DNA from 2 places in the Micromonospora sp. NBC_01392 genome. Region 1 is predicted to be linked to the other one. Evidence: riboswitches for the same ligand, from Rfam matches in the RefSeq annotation. Region 1 holds a riboswitch; the other holds the start of a gene.

Region 1 (3,638 bases):
TCTTCCCGCTCGCCAACGGGCTGCTCACCGGCAAGTACAAGCGGGGCGAGGCGCCCCCGACGGGCAGCCGGCTGGCCGGCGGCGGCCGGTACGCCGAGCGGCTGGCGGCGGCGCGCTGGGACACCATCGAGGCCATCGAGGCGTACGCCGCCGAGCGTGGGATCAGCATGCTCCAGGTGGCCATCGGCGGGCTGGCCGCCCGGCCGGCGGTGACCTCGGTGATCGCCGGCGCGACCACTCCGGACCAGGTACGCGCCAACGCCGACGCGGGCACCTGGCAGCCCACTGACGAGGACCTGGACGCCCTCGACGCCCTCCTCTGACGCGCCCCGCCCCTCACCCCGCCCCTGCCCTCGCCCCTCGCCCTCGCCCCTCCCGCCTGCCCCCACCGACCACCCCGCCAGACACCCGTGGTGTTCCACCCGAAGCCAGCGTTCCCCAGGAGTGGAACGTCATGGGTGTCTCACGGCCTTTTTGACACCTATGACGTTCCACTCGCCGCCAGTACCGGGCTATGGGTGTCCGTGGGGTGGTGTGGGGGCGCGGCGCTCCGCGAGGGCCTGGCGGACCAGGGCGACGGTGGCGTCGGGACGGCGCAGCACGTCGTCGGCGGTGAACCGGAGCACGACCCAGCCAGCCGCACGGAGCGCGTTGAGACGTGCCACATCACGCCGGAAGTGCGCCCGCTCGCGGTGGTGGTCGCCGTCGTACTCGATCGCGAGGCGGAGCACCGGACAGGCCAGATCCACCCGGGCCACGAAGCGCCCGGCCGCGCGTATCTCGTGCTGCGCGGTGAGCGGGCCGATGCCGGCGTCGAGGAGGAGCAACCGCAGGCGGGTCTCCATCGGGGACTCGCTCAACGGTTCAGCCAGCGTCAAGACCTCACGCAGCAGTGGCGCACCCGGCCAGCCGGACCGGGCTTCGGCGTAGTCACGCAGCGCGGACAGCTTCACCACCCGGCGACGCAGTAACGCGTCCACGGCGACCAGCGCCTCCGCCCGGGGACCCAGCCGACCGAGGTCGAACGCGGTACGCAGCGCGGTGGTGACCGGCAACCCGGCGAACCGGGTGCGGTCCTCGTCGGGTAGTGGCGACCTCACGACCGTCAACCGCGGGTGCGGGCGCAGCCGGACGGCTGTCGGCAGTAGCACGGTCACCGGCGCGTCACGGCTGAGCACCTCCGCGCCGAACAACCAGGCGGCGCTCCGTCCCGCCAGCACGGCACCTGGCGGCAGGCGCAACGCCACCGCCTCGCACCACATCCGGTGGTCGTCGACACGGTATCCGTGCCGGTGCACGTACACGTCCGGCAGCAGGCGGACCCACGTCGGCCCGCGGAGCATCGTCCAGGTGAGTAGCCCTTCGGAGACGGCACGGCTGCCCCGGAACGGCAGGCTCGCCAGGCAGGGCGGGACACGCGCGGGAACGGACATCCAGGCAGCGTGTCGTCACTCGCCGGTCACCCGCCGTCCCGGTCCGCCGGGTGGTGCGGTCCTGGGAAAAAACTCACCCGGTCTTCCGTACGGCGGGGAGGCGTCGTACGGTAGGCCGCAAGTGACCCACGGGAGCCCGGTGTGGACCGGGCTGAGAGGGGGGCTGACAGCCCCCGACCGTTGAACCTGATCCGGGTAATGCCGGCGCAGGGAGGAGCGTTGCCGTGCCGTCCCTGGGACGACTACATCTCATCACCGACACCCGACCGGGGCGGGATCCGCTCGGCGTGCTGCGTGCCGCCCTGCCGGTGGGCCGCGCCGAACTCGTCGTGCAGGTACGCGTGACGGACGACGCCACCGACCGGGAGGCGTACGAGCTGGCCCGCCGGGTGGTCGAGGCGTGCCGGCCGTACGGCACGTGCTGCCTGGTCAACGACCGGTTGCACGTGGCGCTCGCGGTGGGCGCGGCCGGTGGCCACGTCGGGGCGGACGACCTGCCGGTGGCCGCCGCCCGCCGGGTGCTCGGCGTCGACGCGATGCTCGGCGCGACCGCCCGGGAGCCGGGCACCGCCCGGGCCGCGGTCGCCGCCGGAGCGAGCTACCTGGGCGTGGGCCCCTGCCACGCCACCACCACGAAGCCGGGGCTGCCCGCGCCGATCGGCCCGGACGGGGTACGCGCGGTCTCCGACGCGGTGACCGTGCCGGTGATCGCCATCGGCGGGGTGACCGCCGCGGCGGTGCCGGCGCTGCGGGCGGCCGGGGCGTACGGGGTGGCGGTGGTCGGGGCGCTCAGCTCGGCGGCCGACCCGGCGCGCGCCACCGCCGAGCTGCTCCGGGCGCTGACGTGTTGAGCGGGGCACATTCCTCTACCGAATGCGTTAACAGGGGGCCCGTCCTTTCCGAGGTGGGGGTGGTGGGGGCGGGGCCGGTGGGGCTGGCGATCGCGTGGCGGTGCGCGCAGCGCGGGCTGCGGGTGAGCGTGTACGACGACCGGCCCGGGTCGGGCGCGTCGCGGGTGGCCGCCGGCATGCTCGCCCCGGTCGCCGAGGCGTACTTCGGCGAGCGGGAGCTGACCGGGTTGCTTGTCGAGTCCGCGGCCCGGTGGCCGGCGTTCGCCGCCGAGCTGGCCGAGGCGAGCGGCGTCGACCTGGGCCACCGCACCGAGGGCACGCTGGTGGTCGGGCTCACCGCCGACGACCTGGCCGAGGCGGGGCGGCTGTGGTCGTACCAGCAAGGGTTGGGGTTGCCGATCACGCCGCTGCGCCCGTCGGCGCTGCGCGACCGCGAGCCGGCGCTGGCCACCCGGGTGCGCGGCGGCGCGGTCGCGCCCGGCGACCACCAGGTCGACCCGCGTCGCCTGGTCGCCGCGCTGCGGGTCGCGGCGGAGCGGGCCGGCGTGACGTTCCGGCCGACGCGGGTCGGCACGCTGTCCGAGGTGGACGCGCGGGTCACCGTGGTCGCGGCCGGCTGCGGCGCGGCGGCGCTGACCGGGCTGCCGGTCCGGCCGGTGAAGGGCCAGGTGCTGCGGCTCCGCGCGCCCGCCGGCGGTCCGCCGGGCTTCCGGCACGTGATCCGGGGGTACGCCGACGGCGAGCCGGTCTACCTGGTGCCCCGGGCCGACGGTGAGGTGGTGGTCGGCGCCACCGTGGAGGAACGCGCGGACGTCGAGGTGACCGTCGGCGGTGTGCTGCGGCTGCTCCACGCCGCCGCCGAGCTGGTCCCCGAGCTGACCGAGTACGCGTTGGTGGAGGCCGTCGCCGGGCTGCGCCCGGGCACGCCGGACAACGCGCCGGTGATCGGGGCGCTGCCCGGCCGGCCCGGCGTGCTCGCCGCCACCGGGCACCACCGGCACGGCATCGTGCTCACCCCGGTCACCGCCGACCTGGTCACCGAACTGATCGTCAGCGGCGAGCCGGATCCGGCGCTCGCCCCCTTCAGCCCGGCACGGTTTTCGAAGGAGCGCCCGTGGAACTGATCGTCAACGGCACCGGGCGGACGCTGCCCGACGGCGTCACGCTCGTCGAGGTGGTCCGCGCGGTCACCGGTCAGCAGCGCGGCCTCGCGGTCGCGGTCAACGGCGAGGTGGTGCCGCGCGGCGGCTGGCCGGCGAGCGTGCTGCGCGACGGCGACCGCGTCGAGGTGCTCAGCGCCGCGCAGGGCGGGTGACCGGGATGTCCCTGGAGATCGGCGGCGTGCCGGTCGGCT
Region 2 (3,638 bases), 650 kb from region 1:
TGCCGGAACAGCGCCCGGTGGAACGCGACCGGCGAGATGATCATCGCGGTGGCCGCGGCGGCGGCCAGCAACGCCACGATGTAGACGTCACGCTGGAACTCGGTGGTCCGGGTGAACCCGTTGCTGAACGGCAGCGTCAGCAAGAAGGCGAAGAGGATCTGCACGCCGGTCTGCGCGACGCGCAGCTCCTGCAACAGGTCGGCGAAGTTGCGCTGCCAGCGCTGCTTCTCGGATTCCTTGGACACTCGTGAACCTCCGGGGAAGACGGCACGGCCGGCGGGTGAACACCCGCCGGCAGCAGCGCCTGTGCCCGATTCGGGCGCTCGCGAAACCGGCTCACGATCCCCGGCGGATCCGTCCCGCGTACCGGGCTTCCAGGTCGGCGTTGTGCTCGTCGCCGCCGGTGATGTTGGCGGACAGGTAGACCGGCGGCCGCTCCCCCGCCGCCACCAGCCGGGCCACCACCTCGACAGTGATCTGCTGGGCCAGCAGCGCGGCGGTGATCGACGAGACTGCGCCGACCGCGCCGCCGCCGGGCAACGGCAGCGTGGCGTCGCCGTACGGGGCGCCGTTGTCCAGCACCACGTCGGCGAAGTCGGCCAGCTTCCGCCCGGACGGGTGCCGCGAGGTCATCCGCGCCGAGTGCCGTGCGGAGGTGATCGCCACCAGCCCGTGCCCGCGCTGCTTCACGATCGACGCGAACTCGACCATCGCCCCGTTCACGCCCGAGTTGGAGGCGAGCACGAACACGTCCGGCGGCCGGACCGGGGCCAGCTCGTAGAGCCGGTGCGCCACCGCCGGCTCGCGTTCCAGCTTCGGGCCGAGCACGTCGGCCGACTCGCCGCCGTGCAGGACCAGGTCGCGCAGCGCGATGCGGTTGGTGGGCACCAGCCCGCCGGCGCGGCCGGCGATCTCCATGGCGAGCGCCTCGGAGTGCCCGGTGCCGAACGCGTGCACCACCCCGTCGGCACGGAGCGCCGCCACGATCAGATCGGCCGCCTCGGCCACGTTCGCCCGCTGCTCGGTGGCCACCCGCTGCATCGTCGACGTGACCGTCGCCAGGTACGCCTCGGCGCTCACCGTCATGCCTCCTCCGTCCCTCGGACCCGGGCCAGGACCGCCTCGGCCAGCGGACCCGGGGCCTCGTCCGGGATCCAGTGGCTGACGCCGGACAGGGTCACCAACCGGTAGTCGCCGGTGACGTGTCCCGCGCACGCCTCGGCGGCGGTCCGGCCGACCGCCACGTCCTTGTCGCTCCACACGTACGTGGTCGGCACCGCCACCGGGCCGACCGCCTTCATGTCCGACCCGCTCATCGCGCGGTACCAGTTCAGCGCCGCGGTGAGCGCCCCCGGCTCCCGCATCGGGTCGGCGTACCGGGCGACGGTGGCCGCGTCGCCGACGCCGCGCAGCAGCCGGCGCAGCGCGGCGCCGTGCAGCGCCAGCAGCACCTTCTCCGCCTTGCCCGGCATCCGGAACAGCGCCATGTAGGCGGACTTGGCCTTCTGCCGGGGATCGTTGGCGAGCGCGTGGCCCATCGCGGCCGGGTGCGGCACCGACACCGCGGTCAGCGTCCGCACCCGCTCCGGGTGCGCCGCCGCCAGGCCCCAGGCCACGATCGCGCCCCAGTCGTGGCCGACCAGGTGCGCGGCGGTCACCCCGAGCGCGTCCAGCACGGCCGTCGCGTCGGCCACCAGCTCCGGAATCCGGTACGCCTCGACCGCCGCCGGCCGCGCGCCGGGCGAGTAGCCGCGCTGGTCGAGCGCGTACGTGCGCAGCCCGGCGGCGTGCAGCGCGGGCGTCACCGCGTCCCACTCGCCGGCGTGCTGCGGAAAGCCGTGCAGCAGCAGGACGGGGTCGCCGCCCTCGGGGCCGCCGGTGCGTACCTCGAACGTCAGATTTCGCGCCTCGACCTGCATGATCGCCAGCCTACCGACAGTCGCCCTGCTGGGCCCGGCCCCGACGTCGGTGCTAGCGTCTGCGACGAGACAACTTCACATCCGACAGGGGAGCGCACAGCGCTGAGAGTGCGGGCCGGTGCCCGCAGACCCTCGAACCTGATCTGGGTAATGCCAGCGCAGGGAGTTCGGTCGACCTCCAGCCGCGTCGACGTCCGGCATTCCGGGCGCGGCGTGCGTCTTCTCCTGGTTCCTCACCACGAACTGGGAGCCACCATGAACCACACCGACAGCAACCGCTGGCGTACCGTCGACATCGTCGTCGCCTCGGTCATCGCCGTCGCCTTCGGCGTCGTCTTCTGGGCCTGGGGCCTGCTCTGGAGCGCCACCGACGCGGCGTTCGCGTTCTTTCCGCCGGCGCAGGCGGTGCTCTACGGCGTGTGGCTGATCCCGGCGGTGCTCGCCGGCCTGATCATCCGCAAGCCGGGCGCCGCGCTCTACTGCGAGACGGTGGCCGCGATCGTCTCCGCGCTGCTGGGCAGCCAGTGGGCGGGCATCGTGATCCTCCAGGGCCTGATGCAGGGCATCGGCGCGGAGTTGGCGTTCGCCGCGTTCCGCTACCGCTCGTTCAAGCTGCCGGTGGCGGTGCTGGCCGGCGCGCTGACCGGCCTGGGCGCGGCGATCTTCGACTTCGTCTACTGGAACAAGGCGTACGAGCTGACCTCCTACCGCATCCCGTACGCGCTCATCACGATCGTCAGCGCCACGATCGTCGCCGGCTTCGGCGCGTGGGTGCTCACCCGCGCGCTGGCCAACACCGGCGTCCTGGACCGCTTCCCCGCCGGCCGCGACCGAGCCCTGGTCTGAGGGGTCCCGCCGTTGATCAAGGAGTTCGCGTCGGCGGCGGGCGGTTTCCCTGACGCAAACTCCTTGATCAACGAGGCTGGGGAGGGGGTGGCGCGGTGAGCGGGGTGGTTCTGCGGGGGTTCGGGTGGCGGCACGGGGGACGGAGACGCTGGGCGGTGCGCGGGGTTGACCTGCGGGTCGAGAGCGGGGAGCGGGTGCTGCTGCTCGGGGCCTCCGGTGCCGGGAAGAGCACGCTGCTGGCGGCGCTGGCCGGGCTGCTGCCGGAGGACTCCGGCGAGCAGGAGGGCACCGTCGAGATCGACGGGCTGGACCCGCGCAAGGCGCGCGAACGCGTCGGCGTGGTGTTCCAGGACCCGGAGACCCAGCTCGTGATGGCCCGCTCCGGCGACGACGTCGCGTTCGGGCTGGAGAACCGCGGCGTGCCGGCCGAGGAGATCTGGCCCCGGGTCGACGAGGCGCTGCGCCGGGTCGGCTTCCCCTACCACCGGGACCGCCCGACCGCCGCGCTCAGCGGCGGCGAGCAACAGCGGCTGGCCCTCGCCGGGGCGCTCGCGCTGCGGCCGGGGCTGCTGCTGCTCGACGAGCCGACCGCCAACCTCGACCCGGCCGGCGCCGCGCTGATCCGCCGGGCGGTCGCGGACGCGCTCGACCCGGACACCACGCTGATCCTGGTGGAGCACCGGGTCGCCGAGGCGCTGCCGCTCGTCGACCGGGTGGTGGTGCTGGAACCGGGTGGCGGCGTGCGCGCCGACGGTCCGCCCGGCGCGGTCTTCGCCGCGCACGGCGAGGCGCTGGCCGCCGCCGGGGTCTGGGTGCCCGGGCACACCGTGCCGCCGCGACCCGCCACCGCGCCGGCCGGCGACGTGCTGCTCA

What was found. A riboswitch is a leader RNA that binds a small molecule or an ion and turns the genes downstream of it on or off. The one in region 1 is predicted to bind thiamine pyrophosphate.
Region 2: linked by a shared signal. The riboswitch ahead of OG767_RS25270 (ECF transporter S component) and the one ahead of thiE (thiamine phosphate synthase) in region 1 are both predicted to bind thiamine pyrophosphate.

The regions. Positions count from the first base shown of each region.
Region 1 covers NZ_CP109549.1:6,496,517-6,500,154, reverse strand. The annotation lists gene OG767_RS28300 (aldo/keto reductase) at 1-323, shown strand, start outside; gene OG767_RS28295 (DUF559 domain-containing protein) at 513-1,433, opposite strand; TPP riboswitch at 1,552-1,663, shown strand; gene thiE (thiamine phosphate synthase) at 1,658-2,284, shown strand; gene thiO (glycine oxidase ThiO) at 2,278-3,408, shown strand; gene thiS (sulfur carrier protein ThiS) at 3,399-3,599, shown strand; gene OG767_RS28275 (thiazole synthase) at 3,605-3,638, shown strand, end outside.
Region 2 covers NZ_CP109549.1:5,847,753-5,851,390, forward strand. The annotation lists gene OG767_RS25255 (DUF6328 family protein) at 1-245, opposite strand, end outside; gene OG767_RS25260 (sugar isomerase domain-containing protein) at 337-1,086, opposite strand; gene OG767_RS25265 (alpha/beta fold hydrolase) at 1,083-1,919, opposite strand; TPP riboswitch at 1,996-2,102, shown strand; gene OG767_RS25270 (ECF transporter S component) at 2,175-2,765, shown strand; gene OG767_RS25275 (ABC transporter ATP-binding protein) at 2,861-3,638, shown strand, end outside.